4 regions of the Streptomyces sp. NBC_01176 genome follow, and region 1 is predicted to be linked to each of the others. Evidence: riboswitches for the same ligand, from Rfam matches in the RefSeq annotation. Region 1 holds a riboswitch; each other region holds the start of a gene.
What was found. A riboswitch is a leader RNA that binds a small molecule or an ion and turns the genes downstream of it on or off. The one in region 1 is predicted to bind cyclic di-AMP.
Positions count from the first base shown of each region.

Region 2: linked by a shared signal. The riboswitch ahead of OG199_RS24800 (transglycosylase family protein) and the one ahead of OG199_RS12805 (M23 family metallopeptidase) in region 1 are both predicted to bind cyclic di-AMP.
Region 3: linked by a shared signal. The riboswitch ahead of OG199_RS18880 (transglycosylase SLT domain-containing protein) and the one ahead of OG199_RS12805 (M23 family metallopeptidase) in region 1 are both predicted to bind cyclic di-AMP.
Region 4: linked by a shared signal. The riboswitch ahead of OG199_RS08530 (LysM peptidoglycan-binding domain-containing M23 family metallopeptidase) and the one ahead of OG199_RS12805 (M23 family metallopeptidase) in region 1 are both predicted to bind cyclic di-AMP.

Region 1 is NZ_CP108600.1:3,020,312-3,025,727, forward strand. It holds gene OG199_RS12795 (HPr family phosphocarrier protein) at 168-449, shown strand; gene OG199_RS12800 (GntR family transcriptional regulator) at 632-1,327, opposite strand; gene OG199_RS12805 (M23 family metallopeptidase) at 1,516-2,280, opposite strand; cyclic di-AMP (ydaO/yuaA leader) riboswitch at 2,294-2,456, opposite strand; gene OG199_RS12810 (M16 family metallopeptidase) at 2,704-4,092, opposite strand; gene OG199_RS12815 (M16 family metallopeptidase) at 4,089-5,416, opposite strand, start outside.
Region 2 is NZ_CP108600.1:5,737,507-5,742,922, reverse strand. It holds gene OG199_RS24815 (DUF501 domain-containing protein) at 1-123, opposite strand, end outside; gene OG199_RS24810 (septum formation initiator family protein) at 172-648, opposite strand; gene eno (phosphopyruvate hydratase) at 749-2,035, opposite strand; gene OG199_RS24800 (transglycosylase family protein) at 2,366-3,058, opposite strand; cyclic di-AMP (ydaO/yuaA leader) riboswitch at 3,063-3,226, opposite strand; gene OG199_RS24795 (transglycosylase family protein) at 3,410-4,429, opposite strand; gene OG199_RS24790 (cytochrome P450) at 4,659-5,416, opposite strand, start outside.
Region 3 is NZ_CP108600.1:4,402,230-4,407,645, forward strand. It holds gene OG199_RS18875 (CocE/NonD family hydrolase) at 1-1,360, shown strand, start outside; cyclic di-AMP (ydaO/yuaA leader) riboswitch at 1,936-2,094, shown strand; gene OG199_RS18880 (transglycosylase SLT domain-containing protein) at 2,099-2,836, shown strand; gene OG199_RS18885 (HAD family hydrolase) at 2,972-3,790, opposite strand; gene OG199_RS18890 (FAD-dependent oxidoreductase) at 4,077-5,279, opposite strand; gene OG199_RS18895 (ATP-grasp domain-containing protein) at 5,308-5,416, opposite strand, start outside.
Region 4 is NZ_CP108600.1:2,026,982-2,032,397, forward strand. It holds gene OG199_RS08515 (Glu/Leu/Phe/Val dehydrogenase dimerization domain-containing protein) at 1-143, shown strand, start outside; gene OG199_RS08520 (TetR/AcrR family transcriptional regulator) at 342-962, shown strand; gene OG199_RS08525 (SGNH/GDSL hydrolase family protein) at 1,051-1,836, opposite strand; gene OG199_RS08530 (LysM peptidoglycan-binding domain-containing M23 family metallopeptidase) at 2,110-2,949, opposite strand; cyclic di-AMP (ydaO/yuaA leader) riboswitch at 2,955-3,111, opposite strand; gene OG199_RS08535 (tyrosine-protein phosphatase) at 3,664-4,461, shown strand; gene OG199_RS08540 (DUF6126 family protein) at 4,523-4,639, opposite strand; gene OG199_RS08545 (XRE family transcriptional regulator) at 4,681-5,334, opposite strand.

The DNA of each region.
Region 1 (5,416 bases):
TACGGCTCGCGTCCGACAGCGGCGCGAGGCAGGCTAGGGGCAGCGGATTCGGATCCAGGCCGGGGTCCGAAGCCGGGTTCGGGGCAGGTAGGACACCCGCTTCGGACGCGCTTCACTCTATGGAACACTGGTCTAGACAACCCTGAACCCCTGAAGGGCAGCATCACATGGCTGAGCGCCGCGTCAACGTCGGCTGGGCCGAGGGCCTCCACGCCCGTCCCGCCTCCATCTTCGTCCGGGCGGCCACGGCCTCCGGCATCCCCGTGACGATCGCCAAGGCGGACGGCAACCCCGTCAACGCGGCCTCCATGCTGGCGGTCCTCGGCCTGGGCGCCCAGGGCGGCGAGGAGATCGTCCTCGCCTCGGAGGCCGAGGGCGCGGACGCCGCCCTCGACCGACTGGCCAAGCTGGTCGCGGAAGGCCTCGAGGAGCTTCCCGAGACCGTCTGAGGCGCCCCCCTCACGGGGCTCCGAATTGACGGCGGCGAAGGACTTCACAACCGAAGGACATCGCCCCGTACGCATATCGAAGGGCTCGCCTGAAAACATCGGGCGGGCCCTTCGCTTTTTCGAATTACGGGCAGCAGAAATAATCCCCCGCGAATTACCCCTCTTTGTATACGGCCCCTGTGTTAATGACGCAGGCCCGTCATGTTTACGGGACGTTGCGAAGTCCTCACACGGTCCGGGCGGTCTCCCCCGCCGGGAAACCTCAGCCGGTGCGCGGCCGTCGCGCGCTCGGTGTGCAGCGCCGTGATGGCCCGGGCCCGCTCGCCGTCGCCGCGCGCCACCGCGTCCACGATGCCGCCGTGCTCCGCCCACGACTCCACCGGATCGGCGGGCGCCTCGACCGCGTACATCCAGGCGATCTTGTGCCGCAGCTGGGCCAGCGTGGACGTCAGCGCGGGGCTCCCGGAGGCCTGTGCGAGCGTCTCGTGGAACCAGCCGCCCAGGGAGCGCAGATCCTCGCTGTTCCCCCTCCTGGAGCGCTCCTGGCCCAGCCTGACCAGGCCTCGCAGCACCTTGAGGTGGGCCTCGGTGCGCCGCTGGGCGGCCCGGGACGCCCCCAGCGGCTCCAGCAGCATGCGCATCTCCAGCAGGTCCGCGGCCTCCTGCTCGGTGGGCTCCGCCACGCACGCGCCCGCGTGCCGGCGGGTGACGACGAATCCCTCGGCCTCCAGGGTGCGCAGGGCCTCGCGCACCGGGACGCGCGAGACGCCGTAGCGGCGCGCGAGCAGTTCCTCGGTGAGCCGGCCGCCGCGCTCGTAGACACCCGCGACGATGTCGTCACGGATCGCCGTGCATACCGAGTGCGCGGGAATGCGCATGACCGGACCTCCGCCTTAATCCCCGCGAAACGCGGTCGATTGACGCTCGTTCGGCGACTCTATTGCAGCGGGCCGGAATTTCCGATGGCGGACCGGAATCCATGGATATTTTTTGGACAGACAGCCGTTCGAAACGACGAAGCCCCGGCTCGGGTGAACCGGGGCTTCGGAAGTGCGGACTCCTGGCGTCAGACGTTCACGCCGTGCGAGCGGAGGTAGGCGACCGGGTCGATGTCGGAGCCGTACTCCGCCGTGGTGCGGGCCTCGAAGTGGAGGTGGGGTCCGGTGGTGTTTCCGGTGGCCCCGGAGAGGCCCAGCCGACCGCCGGGCGTGACGGTCTGGCCCACGGAGACACCGATGGACGACAGGTGGCCGTACATCGTGTACGTGCCGTCGTGCATCCGCAGGACGACCTGGTTGCCGTAGGCGCCGCCCCAGCCGGCCGTGACGACCGTGCCCGAGCCGACCGCGTGGACCGGGGTCCCGGACGCGGCGTGGAAGTCGACGCCGGTGTGGCTGCCGGAGGACCAGAGGCTGCCGCCGGCCTTGTAGCCCGTGGAGACGTACGAGCCGGGGATCGGCAGGACGAAGGTGTTGAGACGCTTGCGCTCGGCGGCGCGGGCGGCGCGCTCCTTGGCCTCGCGCTCCTTCTTGGCCTCCTCGACGGCTCGCTTGCGCGCGGCCTGTTCGGCCTTCAGACGGGCGGCGGCCTCGTCGGCGGCACGCTGCTGCGCGGCGGCCTGCGCGTCGATCTGGGCGGCGACCGTGTCGCCGATGGTGACGGCCTGGGTCAGTCCGGTCTGCTCGACGGAGGTGTCCGCGGCGAAGGCCGGGGCGGCCAGGGTTCCGATGACACCGGTGGTGGTGAGCGCCGCGACGCCGACGGCGTTCGAGGTGGTGCGCTTCACGCGGCTCGGACGACGGTGTTTCCCGGGGCCACAGGTGAACGCCATGAAGGGGCTTGGTCCTTTCCTTCCCTCTCGCCTACCGGGTTAGCTGACGGGTTCGGAGCAGGAAGGTCTCCTACGGACGCCCTCGCGGGGAGGGGGGTCCGATTCACCCCAGGGACTGCGTACGGGTCCCCGGCTCCCCTGGCTCGCGCCGTACGGGGACTCGGCGATGACTGTCCGGTGCCGCGGACGCGGCGCACTGCCTGACGAACAGCCGGACCGACGCTAAGCGGGCCCTCTTTCAAACAACAAACGGATCACGGTTTTTGTAGTGCATGCCACAGGGAAGAAAGGCAACCCCCCTACCAATACGGACAAATTGAGGGTGTTGTCAGGGCAAAAGGGGGCCCGGGCGACTCTTCGGTCACCCGGGCCCCCTGGGCTCGCGTCTTCCGCCGCGCATTCCGCCCGGCTTCCGCTCCGCTTCTACTCCGCGGCCACGACGGTCACTTCACCGATGCCGAGCGCCTTGACGGGCTCCTCGATCTGCGCGGCGTCGCCCACCAGGACCGTGACCAGACGGTCCACCGGGAAGGCGCTCACCGCCGCAGCGGTGGCCTCCACGGTGCCGGTCGCGGCGAGCTGCTGATAGAGCGTCGCCTGGTAGTCGTCCGGCAGGTACTGCTCGACCTGGTCGGCGAGCGTGCCCGCGACGGCCGCCGCGGTCTCGAACTTGAGGGGCGCCACGCCCACCAGGTTCTGCACGGCGACGTCCCGTTCGGCGTCCGTCAGACCATCCGCGGCGAGGGTGCGCAGCACCTTCCAGAGGTCGTCCAGCGCCGGCCCGGTGTTCGGGGTGTCCACGGAGCCGCTGATGGCGAGCATCGCGATGCCCGTGCCGTCCGGGGCGGAACGCATCACCTGACCGAAGGCCCGCACCCCGTAGGTGTAGCCCTTCTCCTCGCGCAGCACGCGGTCCAGGCGCGAGGTGAGGGTGCCGCCGAGGCAGTACGTGCCGAGCACCTGGGCCGGCCAGACACGGTCGTGCCGGTCCGAGCCGACACGGCCGATCAGCAGCTGCGTCTGGACCGCGCCGGGACGGTCCACGATGATCACGCGACCGGTGTCGTCGGCGGTGACCGGCGGCACGGGACGCGGCTCGGCGGAGGAGCCCGTCCAGGCGCCGAGCGTCTCGGCGAGCAGCCCGTCGAGGTCCACGCCGGTGAGGTCGCCGACGATCACCGCGGTGGACGTGGCCGGGCGTACGTGCCGGTCGTAGAAGGCGCGCACGCCCGCCGCGTCGATCTTCTGGACGGTCTCCTCGGTGCCCTGCCGGGGACGGGACATCCGCGAGGTCGCCGGGAACAGCTCCCTGGAGAGCTCCTTCGCCGCGCGGCGGGCCGGGTTGGCGCTCTCGTGCGGGATCTCGTCGAGCCGGTTGCGCACCAGCCGCTCGATCTCGCTCTCGGCGAACGCCGGTGCCCTCAGGGCGTCGGCGAGCAGTCCGAGCGCCTTGGGCAGGCGCGAGACGGGTACTTCGAGGGACAGGCGGACGCCGGGGTGGTCGGCGTGCGCGTCGAGGGTGGCACCGCAGCGCTCCAGCTCGGCGGCGAACTCCTCGGCGGAGAGCTTGTCGGTGCCCTCGGAGAACGCGCGCGCCATGATCGTGGCGATGCCGTCGTAGCCGGCCGGCTCGGCCTCCAGCGGCGCGGCGAGCAGCACCTCGACGGCGACGACCTGCTGGCCCGGGCGGTCGCAGTGCAACAGGGTCAGGCCGTTGTCCAGCGTGCCGCGCTCGGGAGCGGGGAACGCCCAGGGCTTGGGCCGGCCGGCCTGGGGCTGCGGGTGGAACTCCATGGTGGCGAGCTCGGTCACTTCGCCGCCTCCTCGTCGGTGTCGTCGGCGGCGTCGGTGGCTTCGTCCGCGGCGGTGGCTTCGTCGGCGATCGGCTCGTAGACGAGCACCGCGCGGTTGTCGGGGCGCAGGCGGGCCTTGGCGACCTCCTGGACCTCCTCGGCGGTGATGTCGAGGATGCGCCGCACGGCCGTCAGGGCGAGCAGCGGATCGCCGAACAGGACCGCGTACCGGCACAGTTCGTCGGCGCGGCCCGCGACCGTGCCGAGCCGGTCCAGCCACTCGCGCTCCAACTGGGCCTGGGCGCGCTCCATCTCCTCGGCCGTGGGGCCCTCCTCGGCGAACCGGGCGAGCTCCTCGTCGACCGCGGCCTCGATGACCGGGACCTCGACGTCGCCGGACGTCTTCACGTCGAGCCAGCCGAGGGAAGGCGCCCCGGCGAGCCGCAGCAGGCCGAACCCGGCCGCGACGGCGGTGCGGTCGCGGCGTACGAGCCGGTTGTACAGGCGGGAGGACTCGCCGCCGCCGAGGACGGTCAGCGCGAGGTCGGCCGCGTCGGACGCGCGCGTGCCGTCCTCGGGGAGCCGGTAGGCGGCCATCAGGGCGCGCGCCGGGACCTCTTCCTCGACGACCTCGCGCAGCTGCTCGCCGATGGTCTCGGGCAGCGAACCGTCGCGCGGGGCGGGCTTTCCGTCGTGCCCGGGGATGGAGCCGAAGTACTTCTCGACCCAGGCGAGCGTCTGCTCGGGGTCGATGTCGCCGACGACCGAGAGCACCGCGTTGTTGGGCGCGTAGTAGGTGCGGAAGAAGGCGCGGGCGTCCTCCAGGGTCGCCGCGTCCAGGTCCGCCATCGACCCGATCGGGGTGTGGTGGTACGGGTGGCCCTCGGGGTAGGCGAGCGCGGTCAGCTTTTCGAAGGCGGTGCCGTAGGGCACGTTGTCGTAGCGCTGCCTGCGTTCGTTCTTGACGACGTCCCGCTGGTTCTCCATGGACTCGTCGTCGAGCGCGGCGAGCAGCGAGCCCATCCGGTCCGCCTCCAGCCAGAGCGCGAGCTCCAGCTGGTGGGCCGGCATCGTCTCGAAGTAGTTGGTGCGCTCGAAGCTGGTGGTCCCGTTGAGCGAACCGCCCGCGCCCTGCACCAGTTCGAAGTGGCCGTTGCCCTTGACCTGGCCCGATCCCTGGAACATCAGGTGCTCGAAGAGGTGGGCGAGTCCGGTACGGCCCTTGACCTCGTGGCGCGAGCCGACGTCGTACCAGAGGCACACCGCCGCGACCGGGGTCAGATGGTCCTCGGAGAGCACCACGCGCAGGCCGTTGGCCAGGCGGTGCTCGGTCGCTGTCAGGC
Region 2 (5,416 bases), 2.7 Mb from region 1:
GCAGGGGCAGCGGTGCGCGATCGCGCGCAGTCCGCGCGGCGGCCGGCCGAGCTGCTGCTTGAAGGCCTCGACGTCCGCGTCGGTGGGCTCGGTCCGCGGGGTGGGCGGCGGGGGCGTTTCCATGCCTGTGCTCAAGTCACTTTCTCTGTCGTTTCACCGGTCCGTGTCAGCTCACCGGTCGGAGCGGTCGGACTTGTCGACGCCGTCCCAGACGTTGGCGTACCAGGGGCGGGCGTCCGCCCCGCGGTTCGTCCGCGACTGCTTCACCGCGTCCGGGTCGATCACGACGTAGCCGGTCTCACCCGGCATCACATAGTGCAGCCGTTCCCGGATCCGCTGCTCCGCGTACGCGTCGTCCTGCCAGCGCGCCTTCAGGTCGCGGAGCTGTTCGACCCGGGCGCGGGCCTGCTCCTGCTGCCGCTGCAGATCGGCGATCTCGGCGCGCTGGGACACGTACTGCCTTATGGGGTACGCGAGGGCCACGACCAGGGAGCAGACGACGAGCGCGAGCAGCGCGGCCCGGCCCGTCAGCCGCGAGCGCCGGGCCTGACGCTTGGTCTGGGAGCGGTAGACCCGGGCCGCCGTCTGCTCGCCGAGCAGCCGCAGCCGGGTCGCGGTGGAGAACCGGTCCCGGTCCTTCACGGCCATGTCCCCGCCTCCCCTTCACACGTGCGTACGTCCCCGCACACGGTACGGGACCGGGTACGGGGACGTACGTGCGACTGGCTAAGCCTTAACCCTGCCGGGGTCAGCCCTTGAAGCGCGGGAAGGCCGAGCGGCCCGCGTACACCGCGGCGTCGTCGAGGATCTCCTCGATGCGCAGCAGCTGGTTGTACTTGGCGACGCGGTCCGAGCGGGCCGGGGCGCCGGTCTTGATCTGGCCGCAGTTCACCGCGACGGCCAGGTCGGCGATGGTGACGTCCTCGGTCTCGCCGGAGCGGTGGGACATCATGCACTTGAAGCCGTTGCGCTGGGCCATCTCGACGGCGTCCAGGGTCTCGGTCAGCGAGCCGATCTGGTTCACCTTGACGAGCAGGGCGTTCGCGGAGCCCTCCTCGATGCCGCGGGCGAGGCGCTCGGGGTTGGTGACGAAGAGGTCGTCGCCGACGATCTGGACCTTGTCGCCCAGCTTCTGGGTGATGACGTTCCAGCCGGCCCAGTCGTCCTCGTACAGCGGGTCCTCGATGGAGACGAGCGGGTACGCCGCCACGAGCTCCTCGTAGTACTCCGTCATCTCGGCGGCCGAGCGGGACTTGCCCTCGAACTCGTACTTGCCGTCCTTGTAGAACTCGGACGCGGCGACGTCGAGCGCGAGCGCGATCTGCTCACCGGGGACGTAACCGGCCTGCTTGATGGCCTCGAGGATGAGGTCGAGCGCGGCGCGGTTCGACTCCAGGTTCGGGGCGAAGCCGCCCTCGTCGCCGAGGCCGGTGGACAGGCCCTTGGACTTCAGGACGGACTTGAGGGTGTGGTAGACCTCGGCGCCCCAGCGCAGCGCCTCGGAGAAGGACTCCGCGCCGATGGGGGCGATCATGAACTCCTGGATGTCCACGTTCGAGTCGGCGTGCGAGCCGCCGTTCAGGATGTTCATCATCGGAACAGGCAGCAGGTGCGCGTTCGGGCCGCCCAGGTAGCGGAAGAGCGGGAGGTCGGACGCCTCGGAGGCGGCGTGCGCGACGGCCAGCGACACACCGAGGATGGCGTTGGCGCCCAGCGAGCCCTTGTTGTCGGTGGCGTCCAGGTCGAACATGGCCTGGTCGATCAGACGCTGCTCGGTGGCGTCGTAGCCGACGAGCTCCGGGCCGATCTGCTCGATGACGGCGAGGACGGCCTTCTCGACACCCTTGCCCTGGTAACGGTTGGGGTCACCGTCACGGAGCTCGATGGCCTCGAAGGCACCCGTGGAGGCGCCGGACGGGACGGCGGCACGACCCGTGCTGCCGTCGTCGAGGCCGACCTCGACCTCGACCGTGGGGTTGCCTCGGGAGTCCAGGATTTCCCGGGCTACGACGACGTCGATGGACGGCACGAGCATCTCCTTCTGGGATGTGACGCGGGTACGCGGGCCCGCGGGGCCCGCACTGCACGGTGCCGCGTTCGGCTCCGCGGGATGAGCCTAACCGGCCCGGAGCGATCGGCCAGCCGCTCGACCACCCCTTGAGCAGAACTGAGGGTAAATATTGTTCCCCTTCGAAACAAAAAGCCCCGCTCCGGTGCGTACGGGGGAAGACGCACCGGAGCGGGGAGCCCGTGGGGACGGGGGTGGACCCTTATCGGGTCTCCGGCGTGGAGACCCTTCCTACGGGAGGCCTGCCAGCCGAGGGGCCTGTCATCCGAGAGGCCCCTCGTCCGGGGGACCGTCGTCTCAGCTGAGGTGGAGCTGCTGACCCGGGTAGATGAAGTCCGCGTCGTCGACGATGTCCTTGTTCAGCTTGAACAGCTGCTGCCAGCCGCCCTTGACCTTCTTCTTCTCGGCGATCGAGCTGAGGGTGTCGCCCTTGACGACCTTGTACTCGCCGTCGCCCTTCTTGACCTTCTTGCCGGTCGGGGTGGAGACGGTCTTCTTCTGGGCCGCCGGGCGCTCGGAGGAACGGGAGGCCGCGGTGTCCGTCGACCGGGTCTCGCTGCTCTGGGTGCCGCCGGAGGTGGACGGCTTGGCGGGGGCGGTCGTGCCACCGGTGTACGCGGCGCCGGACAGGCCCGTGCCGCAGGTCGGCCAGGCGCCCTTGCCCTGCGCGGCGAGGACCTTCTCGCCGATGGTGATCTGCTGGGACTTCGAGGCCTTGTCGGCGGTGGAGGCGTAGGCGGTGCCGCCGTACGCGGCCCAGGTGGAGGCCGAGAACTGCAGGCCGCCGTAGTAACCGTTGCCGGTGTTGATCGACCAGTTGCCGCCGGACTCGCACTGGGCGACGGAGTCCCACTCGGAAGCGGTGGCGGCGGAGGCGTTGCCTGCCGCCATCAGCGGAGCGGCGATGGCGACGCCGGTGACACCGGCGAGCGTGGCGACACGAGTGGCCTTGGACGGACGGCGGTGCTTGCCCTTGCTGGAAAACAGCATCGAGTGATCCCCTCACCGACGCCTGCGAGGTGAGCTGTCGGGTTCGGGCGGGTGAGTGCCCGGCCGTGCGCTCTCGGCGCACGTCTTCACCCCAAGCCGCTCCCGGTCAACTACCGGGCGCGGCGCTTACCTTGGGTCCCCCGCTCCTGCCTACGGCGCTTGACGCGTCGACTGTTCCCGTACGGCCGCTGGCAGGATTCGGCGTTGCGACCGTCGGGGCCCGCTGTGGCGAGCGGTGATGACCGTAAGCAGTCGATCGACCGAATTTCAAAGACGATCAGGGCCTTTGAGATCCATCTCTCACTTGCGCCAAACCGGACATTACCCAGCGAACCGTGACGTGAACTCCCGCTACTTTTCGCCCGATTCGGCATCAACTGCAAGGCTCTGACCGGGGAGAATGAGGTCCGGGTCGACGCCGACCGTCTTCGCGTTCGCGGCGTAGAGCCCGGTCCATCCGCCTTCGAGGTCAAGGGTGTCGGCGATGGTCGAGAGGCTGTCTCCGGTGCGGACGACGTACGAGCCGTCGACGACGCCGCGGGCGGCGCCGGAGTCGCGCGAGGCGTGCCGGCCGGAGGAGTCGTCGCCGCGGTCGTCCGCCGTGGCGTCGGTGGAGTTCTCGGCGGCACTGCCACCGCGGTGGCGCCCGGCACCGGTCGTCGACCCCTCGGAGGCCGTCGAAGCGTCCCCGTCCTGGCCCGAGTTGCCCGATTCGCCACCCTTCGCCGACCTCGCGCCCGCACTGTCCGTCTCCCGGGCGCTGCCGGACTCCTCGTCCGAGGGCGTGTCCGATTTCGTGCTGTTCCCGGTCCCGTCCGATGACGAATCGGTCGAGGACGAATCGGTGGAGGAAGAGTCGGAACGGGAGGAGTCGGACGAGGAGGCGCCGATCCCCAGCGAATCCCCCAGGGAGCCGGATCCATCGGACGAAGTGGATGAATCGGATGAACTGGACGAGTCGTCGGCCACGCCGGTGTCGACCGAGACCTCGCCCGAGTTCTTGCTGAGCCCGGAGAGCGGGCCGCAGGTCGGCCAGGCGGCGAGACCCTGGTCGGCCAGGACCTTCTCGGCGATGGCTATCTGCTGCGACCGGCTGGCCTCGTCGGCGCTCGGGGCGTACATGCGGCCGCCGTACCGCTGCCAGTTCTCCTGGGTCAACTGCAGTCCGCCGTAGTACCCGTTGCCGTCGTCGGCGCTCCACTGCCCGCCGCTCTCGCACTCGGCGACCCGGTCCCACGTGGTGCCGTCGGCCGCGTTCGCGCTGGCGGCACCGAGCAGCGGGATGGCGATGGCCGATCCGGTCACTCCTGCCGCGACGATGAGGGCCGGGGCCTGACGGGGGCGACGATGGCGGCCGTTCCCGGAGAGCATGCGAGAGCCTTTCACGTGACAGCAGGTGACTACGCGGCCGATGAGCCGCGTTGATGGGTGAACGTATCCGCACCCGATCACTTGTCACAAGTAGGTGCAGCGCAGATCACGTGAAGATCACAGAGTTGAGGGAGCATCACCTTTTGGCGACCGGACCTTCATACTCTGCGGCCACCACTACGGGGCGCCGCGACAGCCACCTCGCGCACACCGTACGACTGCCGCATGACTACCGACCAGGTGTGAACTCCACCGGAAGCGTGCGCAATCCGCGCATAATGAGTCCGCCACGCCATCGCAAATCAGCCGAATCGACCGCGAGTTGGAGGTCGGGCAGCCGGGTGAGGAGGGTGGCCAGCGCGGTCTGTCCCTCCAGCCGGGCGAGCGGCGCGCCGAGGCAGTAGTGGATGCCGTGGCCGTAGCCGAGGTGTTGGTTGTCACGGCGGGAGAGGTCGAGCGTGTCGGGCCGGCCGAACCGGGCGGGGTCACGGTCCGCGGCCGCGAGGACGACGAGCACGGGGTCGCCGGGCGCGATGTCCTGTCCGCCGATGCGGACCGCCTCGGTGGCGAACCGCCACGTGGCCAGCTCCACCGGGCCGTCGTAGCGCAGGAGTTCCTCGACACCCGTCTCCAGCAGGCCCCTCTCCCCGGCGGCGAGCGAGGTCTGCAGCCGCTCCCGCTGCCCGGGGTGGGTGAGGAGCGCGTACGTGCCGTTGCCGATCAGGTTCACCGTCGTCTCGAACCCGGCGAAGAGCAGGATGAAGGCCATGGCGGCGGCCTCGTTCTCGGTGAGGTGCTCGCCGTGGTCGGAGGCGCGGATGAGACCGGAGATGAGGTCCTCGCCGGGCGCGGGCACGTCGGGGAGGGCCTCACGCTTCTTGTGGATGAGCTCGCCCAGATACCCGCGCATCTTCTTGACGGACCGCCCGACCCCGCCCCTCGGGCCGCCGCCGTGCCGGATCATCATCCCCGCCCAGTCCCGGAAGT
Region 3 (5,416 bases), 1.4 Mb from region 1:
CCCGCCCGGCCCGGCGATCGGCTTCCTCCAGGAGACGTTGCGCTGGTGGGACCACTGGCTCAGGCCGCACGGCACGCGCACCTCGACCGGCACGGACGCGCGCACCTCGGCCGACCTGGACGCGCGCACCTCGGCCGGCCCGGACGCCGGTTCCTCAGCCGGCACGGACGCCGGTTCCTCAGCCGGCCTGGACGCCGGTTCCGCAGCCAGCACGGACAGCGGCACAGTGATGTCCGAGCCCCTTCTGCGCTGCTACGTCATGGACGCGCACCCACCGGCGACGACGTACGCCTCCCTGCCCGGCCGCTGGGTCGGCGACGGCGCCTGGCCCTCCCCCTTGGTCACCCCCATCGCGTACGCGCTCCGGGGTGCGCCGGTGCTCGTGCGCTCCCCTCAGCACACCGGCGTGGACGCGGGTCGCTTCCGCCCCACCGGAGGCGACGCGGACCTGCCGCCGGACCAGCGGGAGGAGGACGCGAGATCCGCCTGCTTCGAGTTCGAGGTGCCGGGAGAGACCTGGATCCTGGGCCGGCCGAGCGTGCGCCTGCGTCTGACCTTCCACTCGGCCCGGGGCCAGGTGATCGCCCGGGTCTGCGACGTGGCCCCCGACGGCACCTCGACCCTGGTCACTCGGGGTGCCCTGAACGTGTCGGCGCGCGACGGCGGCGATCCGGCCGTCCCCCGAGCACCGGGCACCTCGGAGGACGTGCGTCTCGACCTCGACGCCATCGGCTACGCCGTCCCGCCGGGCCATCGCATCCGCCTCTCCCTCTCCTCCGCGTACTGGCCGTGGAGGTGGCCCGAGCCGGGCTCGGAGGCCGGATTCACCCTGGATCCGTCGGGCAGTTTCCTCGAACTCCCGGTGCGGGCACGGGAGTCGGACCCCGCGATCACCTTCGCGGAGCCGGAGCACTCCGTACCGCTCGGGGTGGCCTCCGCCGCCACCCTCGACGAACCCCGCCCCGAACGCCTGGTCGTACGCGACGTGGCGAAGGACGAGTGGCGTCTAGAAGTCGTCCCGCGCCACTGCGGGACCCGCGTCCACCCGGACGGCCTCGAGCACACGGAGGACGCGCTGGAGACGTACTCCGTCCAGGAAGCCGACCCCCTGAGCGCCCGCGCCCACTTCTCCTGGTCGATCCGTCTGCACCGCCCGGAACCCGCCTGGGACGCGAGGATCGAGGTCCGCTCCGAAGTCACCTGCGACACACGGGACTTCATCACCTCCAGCGAGCTGGTCTGCAAGGACGGCGACGAGGTGGTCTTCCATCGGACGTGGGAGCGGAGAATTCCGCGCACGGCGGGCCAGGGCCTCGGCGACGTCATCGGCGACCCCGCGGAGCAGAGCGCGGACCGCTGAATTCCTGACGCACCCCGGCGGGGACGCCCGCCCGCTTCCACGGGCGGCCAGGAGACGGTCGCGGGACTCGGCAGCGTCGGAGTGGAAGCGGTGGCCGGGATCAACAGGCCATACATGGGGCCTGAGTTCGACCCTCCCCCCGCCAGGAAATGGCACGAACTCCCTGAACACCGGCTTCTCGGACACCACTTGAGGCCCGGCGAGTACCGGCTCCTCCACGCCGACCCCGGCTCGGACCCGTCCGTACGAGCGGCGCGCCCGGCTCCGACCGGGGGCTCAGCAGCCTCTTATCTGTGCCTTATATGCCCGACTTGCCTTCATTGCCGCTTTATTCCTGCCGCGTCGAGTGAGTTGAGTCACGCCGGCAGGTGATCCACTCCACAGCACCGTCCAGCGACTACCCGTTTGCAGAAGCCAAGTTGAGCGAAGCATTCCGGATTAATCGGGCAATTCATCTGCCCTTATGTCCAGGTGAAAACGATCTACACCGCGACATCAAGGCTTGTTCCGGACATGTGCTCTCGCATACCTTCACGTCACTCCGGACGGACCGCCCAATCCTGCCGCCGACCGGAAACCCACACCCGACCACACACGCACGGCAGGAGCGGGGGACCCAGGTAAGCCGCCGATCCGAAGTCCGGAACGGCTAGGGGTGAAGTCGCACTCACTGTGCGGCCGGGCAGCTCCCGCCCGAACCCGACAGCTCACCTCGCAGGCGCCGGAGAGGAACACGTCATGGCCGCAGCAGGTAGACACTGCCACCCGAAGACCCGCAGCACCCTCGTCCGCGGCATTCTCGCTGCGAGCACGGGCGCGGCGGTACTCGCCCTTCCGCTCCTGGGCGCCACCTGCGCACAGGCCGCCACGGGCGCCTCCGACGTCAAGCTCGTCACGTACAAGGTGGTCACGGGCGACACCCTGGCCAAGATCGCGCGGAAGTACCCCTCCAGCGGCGGCTGGAAGAAGCTGTACGAGGCCAACAGCGCGGTCATCGGCCCCAACCCGTCGGCGCTCCGTCCGGGCCTCACCCTGACGGTCGGGACAAAAACCGTCCAGAACACCGCAAAGACGACAAAGGCCACGGCAGCGGTCGCCAAGACCACGACGGTCAAGACCACGGCCGCCAAGACCACGGCCGCCGTGAAGACGTACACGAACGACCTCGACGGCTGGATCAAGCAGTCGCTGGACGTCATGGCCAAGAACGGAATCCCGGGCACCTACAACGGCATCTACCGCAACGTCATGCGGGAGTCCTCCGGAAACCCCAAGGCCATCAACAACTGGGACTCCAACGCCGCCGCCGGTATCCCCTCCAAGGGCCTGCTCCAGGTCATCGACCCGACGTTCAAGGCCTACCACGTGCCCGGCACGTCGTGGGACTCCTACGACCCGGTCGCGAACATCACCGCCGCCTGCAACTACGCCGCGGCCAAGTACGGCTCCATCGACAACGTCAACGGCGCCTACTGAGGGACGCCACGTGCCCGGGGCGCCGGACCGGACATCCGGCGCCCCGGGAAGCCGGAACCACGGGGAACCGGGCCACGGGAATCCGAGGCCTCGGGAAACCGGGGTCACGGGGAACCGGCCCACGGGAAACCGGGGCTACGGAGTGGAGAGCGGGAACAGCCGCTCCAGCACCACCGCGATCCCGTCGTCCTCGTTCGACAGCGTCACCTCGTCGGCCACCGCCTTGAGCTCTGGGTGGGCGTTGGCCATGGCGACCCCGTGGGCGGCCCAGTCGAACATGGGGATGTCGTTGGGCATGTCGCCGAAGGCGACGGTGGCTTCGGAGGCCAGCCCGAGATGGGCGGCGGCGAGAGCCAGCCCCGTCGCCTTGGTCACCCCGCATGGCTGGAGTTCGACCGTGCCGGGCCCCGACATGGTGACGGTGGCCAGAGAACCCACCACCCCCCTGGCCGCCGCGGCCAACTCGTCGTCGGACAGCAGCGGGTGGCGCAGCAGCACCTTGCTGATCGGCTCCGTCCAGAGGTCGTCACGGCGTCCGACCCGTACCGCGGGAAGCGTCGGGTGCGGCATCACATAGCCGGGCTCGATGAGTGTCAGTCCGTCCACGCCGTCCTGGTCCACCGCCGCGTAGAGCAGCCCGACCTCCGCCTCGATCTTTCCGAGCGCCGTCTCCGCGAGTTCCCTGTCCAGGGTCACCGACCACAGCAGACGGTCCTCGCCCGCGTCGTAGAGCTGCGCCCCCTGCCCGCACACCGCCAGTCCCGCGCCGCCGAGTTCGGCGAGGAGCGGGCGCACGCGCGGCGCCGGGCGCCCCGTCACGACCAGATGCCGGGCGCCCGCCCCCACCGCCCTCGCCAACGCGGCCCGGGTCCGCTCGGAGAGTGTGTCGTCGCCGCGGAGCAGCGTTCCGTCCAGGTCAGTGGCGATGAGTGAATATGCAGTCGGAGCGGCCATGATCCGAAGAATACGGATCCGGTGACTCATCGGCCCGGCGTGAACCGGACGACGTCCGGTATCCCGTCAGCAACGCCGTTCACCGCACGGGCCACGCGTGACGGACGGCGTCACACCGTCCGATCCGCCGCGCCGGGCGCCCGGAAGCGCCGCGGCACGGGCTCCAACACCCGCCGCGGACCGGCCGGTTACGGACTGCGGGCTTTCGGGTACTTCCTGACGACGCGGGGGCCGTGGCCCCCCGCCACCACCCCCGCCGCCCTACGCGCGAGCGCCGTGCCTCACCTCAACCGTGAGCCGCCGCCAGGTGCTTGGCCAATCGCGGCGAGGCGAACTCCGTCCCGCACACGAACCGCATCACGGGCCCGTACGAGGCCGCGGCCGGCAACCCCGTGAAGTACAGCCCGGGCACCGAGGACCGGTATCCGGCACCGAGCTTCGGAGTACCGCGGCTCACCGTCAGCTCCGTCCGCAACGCGGGTCCCAGGAAGTCCATCGCGGCGAGGTCGACGCGATAGCCCGTCGCCGCGATGACGTGGTCGGCCGCGAGTTCCTCGGCCGAACCGCCCAGGGTCCGCACGGAGAGCACCGGGCGGCTCCCGGAGACCGAGGCACGCTCGATCCGGGCGATCTCGCTGACCTCGACCTTGCCCTCGAAGCGGTCCCGGAGCCACCACGCGCCGAGCGGGCCGAGCACCCGGCGGACGAGATAGTGCCGGGTCTCGGCGGGCAGGTAGCGGTAGGGATGCGGGTAGTAACTGAGCGCCCACAGCGACCAGGCGCGTCCGAAGGGCGACTCCGGGCGCAGCTTCGGCTGCCCCCAGGGCGGCGCGCCGAAGGCGACCCTGCCCCGGCCCCGGGACACCACGCGCACCTGCGCCCCCGCCTCCGCCGCGAGTGCGGCCGTCTCGAGGGCGGACTGTCCCGCTCCGACGACGATCAGTTCCTTGCCGGAGAACCGGGTGAGGTCGTGGTGCTGGGAGCTGTGCGAGACGGGGCCGGTGGGCGCCGGTCCGTCCGCCGCCGCCTCACCGAGCTCGGGCGGCAGATGGGCGAGGCCGTACAGTCCGGTGGCCACGACGACCGCGCGTGCCGTGAACGACTCCCCCGAGTCCAGCTTCAGCTCGAAGCCCTCGCCGCCCCGCCGGTCGACGGAGACGACCCGCACCTGCTCCAGCTCGGGCACGAGCCGCTGCTGGAACCACTCCCCGTACGCGATGAACGTCTCGACCGGGATGATGTCCTCGTCCGTGACGAGCCGCGGTATCCCGGCGGCGTCGCAGTAGTCACGGAGTGTGTGGCCCTGCTGCGGGGCGTCGATGCTGGATGCGGCCGGGGTCGACTTGAGGAGCATTCCCTCGGGCATGTGGTCGCGCCAGCTCACCATGGGCCGGCCGAAGACGCGCACCGGGATGCCGCGCGCCCGCAGATGGGCGGCGGTGGACAGGCCGAACGGGCCCGCACCGATGACTGCTACCGGATGAATCACGAAGTCCCCTCCCCAGGACGTTCTTCCGTCACTTCGTGGTCGTGCTGGTACTGCTGCCGCGGCGGTTGGTCCGCCACAGCTGGTACAGATGCCTCGCGCCCGGTCGCACGAAGCGCGCGAGCATCGTGAAGAACGGC
Region 4 (5,416 bases), 990 kb from region 1:
ACACCCGACGCTCCATGCGCGGTCTGATCGACCGGATGCTCGCCCGCGCGGAGGCCGACGGGACGACGCCGCGGGCCGCCGCGCACGCCATCGTCGCCGACCGGCTGCCGGTGATCGCGGAACGGTTCGGCTGGTACCGCTGACCCGGGAGCGGGGTTCCGGGCCCGACTCCCGCGCCGGGCTTCCGGCCCGACTCCGGCACCGCGCTGCCGCCGAATCCCGTCGCGCTCTCGTCCGATCCGCCTGCGCGGGACGGGAGTTCCCGGTGTCCGCAGAGACAGGACGTGTCCGGATCGGCCACCGGGAGCCGTCCGACCCGGGCGAGGCACTAGGGTTGCCGCGTGGCAAGGGTGCGGTTGAGCGTGGCGGAGCGGCGTCAGGAATTGCTGCGGGCTGCCATCGGACAGATCGAGGCGCGGGGCGTGGCGGCGGTACGGATCGCCGACGTGGCCTCGTCGCTCGGGGTGAGCAACGCGTTGGTGCTGTACCACTTCTCCACCAAGGAGAAGCTGGTCGCGGCCGCGTTCACCCACGCCGCCGAGGACGACCTCGCCCATCTGCGCAAGCTGCTCGGCCGCCGTACGTCCGCGCTGCGACGACTGCGCGCGGCCGTCCGCTGGTACGCGCCGACCGGCCAGGCCAAGGGCTGGCGACTGTGGATCGAGGGCTGGGGCGCGGCGCTGCGCGAGCCCGCGCTGCGGGAGGTCACGCGTGACCTCGACAGGCAGTGGAAGGCCGCGATCACCGAGGTGATCGCGGAGGGAGTGGCCGGCGGCGAGTTCCGGTGCCCGGATCCCGCGGGAGCCGCGCTGCGGCTGACGGCGCTGCTCGACGGGCTGGCGGTGCAGATGACCGCCTACACGGGCGCGGTGTCGCGGGCGCGGGCCCAGGAGTGGGTGGACGACGCGCTCGCGCGGGAGTTGGGAATCGAGCGGGCGGCCCTGACGGCGGCGGTGCGCTGAGGCGCCTGCCCCGGCACATCCCCCGCCGTGTCCGGGGCGACGCCCCCCCGCGGTCCCGCCCGTCGGCCGTCCCGCGATGTCACGCGGCTCAGGCGACGGATCCGATCCGCATCCTGATGTCGTTCGGCGACAGGCTGCCCTTGGCCGCGACATGGTCGCCCGAGGACTCCCCGCGCAGCCTTCGTCCGATCCACGGCACGAGGTATTCGCGCGCCCAGTGGATGTCGTCGCGCCGTACCTCCAGCGTGCCGCGGGGCGGCAGGGGCGGCCAGGGCTGGTCCGGGTCGGCGGGCACGTCGAGGCCGAGGACCTGGCCGGCCCGCAGCGCGACCCGGGTGTGGCCCTCCGGCGACAGGTGCAGTCGGTCGCCGTCCCAGGCGCGCCGGTCCTGGATCGTCTTCAGGGACCACAGGTCGAGGACCGGACAGCCGTACCGGTCCGCGATGGCCCGCACATGTCCGTTGTACGTGGCGATCTTGCCGCGCAGGTGCTTCAGCACCGGGACGCCACGGGTGTCGAAGCCGGTCGTCACCATGACGGTGCCGACGGCCGAGGTGAGGTCGGCGACCGCGCGCTCGAAGCGCTCCGCGACCTCGTCGGGGTCGGTGCCGGGCCGGATGATGTCGTTGCCGCCCGCGCAGAAGGAGACCAGGTCCGGGGCGAGTTCCTTGGCCCGCCGGAGCTGGTCGTCGATGACCTGGTCGAGCAGCTTCCCGCGGACGGCGAGGTTGGTGTAGGTGAAGTCGCCTTCCGGCTGCCGGTCCGCGAGCAGTACCGCGAAACGGTCCGCCCAACCGACGAAGGCTCCTTCGGGGCCGGGGTCGCCGACGCCTTCGGTGAAGCTGTCCCCCACCGCCACGTACGACCCGATCACCGCTCTGTTGTCACTCTTCGAATCGTCTGCCACGTCGAGCCATGATTCACCTTGGGATGTGAGCTACGCGACCGTAGGAATGGGTTGACGGGTGGTGAGATAAGCCACTCATAAAGACCGGCGAAATCCGGAATAGGGTTCTCTCAGGCGTGGTTGAACAGCCGCCACACCTGGAAGACCGTGATCCGGAGACGACGCCGGCACGGCATCGACGAGACACCGCGGGCCGGACCCCGGGATCGTGGGGTCCGGCCCGCGGGTCGCGTGGGGGCGTCAGCCGACGACGACTCCGTACGAGCGCAGGTACGCGACCGGGTCCATGTCCGAGCCGTAGTCCGGCGTCGTGCGGATCTCGAAGTGCAGGTGCGGACCGGTGACGTTGCCGGTCGCGCCGGAGACGCCGACCTGCTGCCCCTCGGTCACGGTCTGCCCCGCCGCGACGGAGAGCGCGGACATGTGGGCGTACTGCGAGTACCGGCCGTCCGCGTGCTGGATGACGACCTGGTTGCCGTACGCGCCGCCCCAGCCGGCCGAGACGACGGTGCCCGCGGCGACGGACCTGATCGTGGTGCCGGTCGGGACCACGAAGTCCACACCGGTGTGGTAGCCGCTGGACCACATGCTGCCGGGCACCTTGTAGCCGGTGCCGATGGTGGCCCCCTCGACCGGCAGGGTGTACCCGGCTGCGGCGGCCTTGGCCGCGGAGGCCTGGGTGGCGGTGGACGCGGCCGGCTGCGCGGCGCCCTGCCCCTCGATCGTGAGCTTCAGACCGGGGTGGATCGCCGTCGGATCGCCGCCGACGACCGCGCGGTTGTCGGCGTAGAGCTTCTTCCAGCCGCCGCTGACGTGCTGCCGGTCGGCGATCTTCGCGAGTGTGTCGCCGGCCTTCACGACATAGGTCTTCGCCGCGGTCTTCTCCGCGGCGGTCCCAGGTACGGAAACCGTCGTGATCTTCTGCACGGCGGACGGGACCGCGGCCGCCGGGGCCGCGGCATGGGCGCAGACGGCCCCCATCAGCGGCATTGCGAGCGCGGCACCACCGGTGCCGAGCACGGCGATCGAGCGGGGCAGACGCAGGAACTTGGGGCGACGGTGCTTACCCTTCGCGGGCATGGCGCATTTCCTCTCCGGCGCCTGCGAGGTGAGCTGTCGGGTGCGGACTGGAGATGTCCGGCCGCGCGGCAGCGCGGCTGTACCCCTAGCCGTTCCGGAGACCGGAACAGGCGCGATACCTGTGGATCCCCCGCTCCTGCCGCGTACGGGTGAGTGCGGATTCCGGGCGGCGGCAGGATTGGGCGTCCGTCCGGATTGAGGGCGAACGTAGGCGAGGGGAGAGGGCGTCGACAACTGTGCGCGATCCCCGCACGCACCCTTTTCATGATCGATGCCCGAATTGCCCGTCACCCTCCGTGCACAGCGCCCCCTCCATCCCGGCAATCCGCGCGGCGGTCCGGGCACATGGTGGAGGGAATGCCGCCACGCATCGTCACGCGTATGACGCTGCTCACGCACGTCCTCCCATGTAGCCATATTCCCGGGCGAGTTCGACCTGAAGTGACAACTGACACAAAACGCCAATATCAGACAAAGGTTGATGACCGCGGCGCACCGAGATCCCCGCGCGGTCCCGGGCGCGGTCCGTGGTGCAACAGCACCGCATTTCGATGCACTTCACCTGTTTCACCCGTCCGTGCGCCCCGAGAGCGCCGTTCTCGGGGCGCCTGTGGACAACTCATTGCCCGAGGAACCCATGTCGTATCGTCGAGAGGCGATTCCCGTCGGCGAGCAACGACGAGCGGTGCCGACGGCCCTATGGGAGGAGCCCCCGTGACGCAGCAGGTCCCGTCGACCGAGCCCGAGCTGGCCGGAGTGCGCAACTTCCGAGACGTGGGCGGCCTGCCCACCGTGGACGGCCGACGGGTGCGGTCCGGGCGGCTGTTCCGCAGTGGTCACCTCGCGCACGCCACGGAGGAGGACGCCGTGTTCCTCTCCTCGCTCGGCCTGCACACGATCTTCGACTTCCGCAATGCCTCGGACCAGAAGCTGGAGGGGCCGGACGTCGAGCTGCCCGGTGTCCGGAACGTGAACCTTCCGCTGACGGACCCGGCCGACGGCAGCGAGTTCTGGAAGATGGTCCGCGACGGCGAGCTCGACCAGCTCCGTGCCCACCTCGGCGACGGCCGGGCGGCGGACCGGATGATCGGTTCGTACCGCACGATCATCACCGAGCGGACGGCCGAGCACTCCCAGGTGCTGCACGCCCTGGCCGAGGACAGCGTGCCCGCGCTGATGCACTGCGCGGCGGGCAAGGACCGCGCCGGCCTGTCCATAGCCGTGACGCTGCTCGCCGTGGGCGTCGAGCGCGACGCCATCGTCGCCGACTACCTGGAGTCGAACGCGCGGCACCGCCGCTACAAGGTCCACCGCAACGGCACCTCGGACACGGCCCGCTCCCCCGAGGTCATGGAGCTGCTCAGCCCGCTGTTCGACGCGCGGGCCGAGTATCTGACGGCGGCCTTCGAGACGATCGAGGAGACCTGGGGCGGCGTCGACAGCTACCTGGAGCAGGCCCTGCGCCTCACCCCCGACCTGCGCGACCGGCTGCGCGACCGGCTCCTCGACTGACGTCCACGGGCGGTACGGCGGTACGGCTGTACGGCTGTACGGACGTCCGCCGGCCCCCGGTCTACTGGTTCTGCGCTCCCAGCGTGAACAGCAGGTAGATGAAGGCGGCGAAGAGGTGACCGACGGCGACGTAGATGATCAGCCGTACCCACAGCGCACGGGGGAACTTGTCCTCCATGGACCGACGGGGGCCGGGTTCCGTGGGTTGCGTGGGTTCCGTCATGACATCTCTCCCAGGGTCGGGTGCGCCGCCGCCGGGCCGAGGCACAGCGCGGCGGCGGGGCTCTGCAACAGGGTGTGTACGAAGAGGAGATCGGCGCCCGCCTGGTCGGCGGCGGCTATGCGGTGCGGGGTCAGCGAGTCGAAGTGCGCGCTGTCCCCGGGCGCGAGCACCTGCGTGGTGTCCCCGAGGCGCAGCCGCAGCCGCCCCTGGAGGACGTGGAGCCACTCCTCGCCGGGATGGACGCGCACGATGTCGCCCTGGGAGCCGTAGGGGACGTGCACCCGCAGCGCCTGCATCCCGCGGCCCGGCGAACCGGCCTGCCAGTAGGTCCAGCCGCCCGCCGCGGTCGGCTCCATGTCGGCGGCCCGGACGATGGCGTCCCGTTCGGCGACCCTCTCGCCCAGCAGCTCCGAGACCGTCGTACCGTAGATGCGGGCGAGAGCGAGCAGCATCGGCAGCGAGGGCTGGCGCTGTCCCGTCTCCAGCCGGGAGAGATGGGCGGCCGAGAGCCCTGCGGCGCGGGCCGCGGCCTCCAGGGTCAGTGCGGCGCGCCGCCGCAGTTCACGCAACTGCGGCGCGACGACGGGCAGCGCGTCGGCTGTCCCGGGCTCGGGCGGCGTACCGGCCGCCCCCGGCTCGATGGGGCTCATGCACTCCATTGAGCCGCAATCTTGCCTCTCGGGCAAATTTCTTGCCTCAGAGGCAAAGACGCCGTGGCCGGCGTCGTGGCGC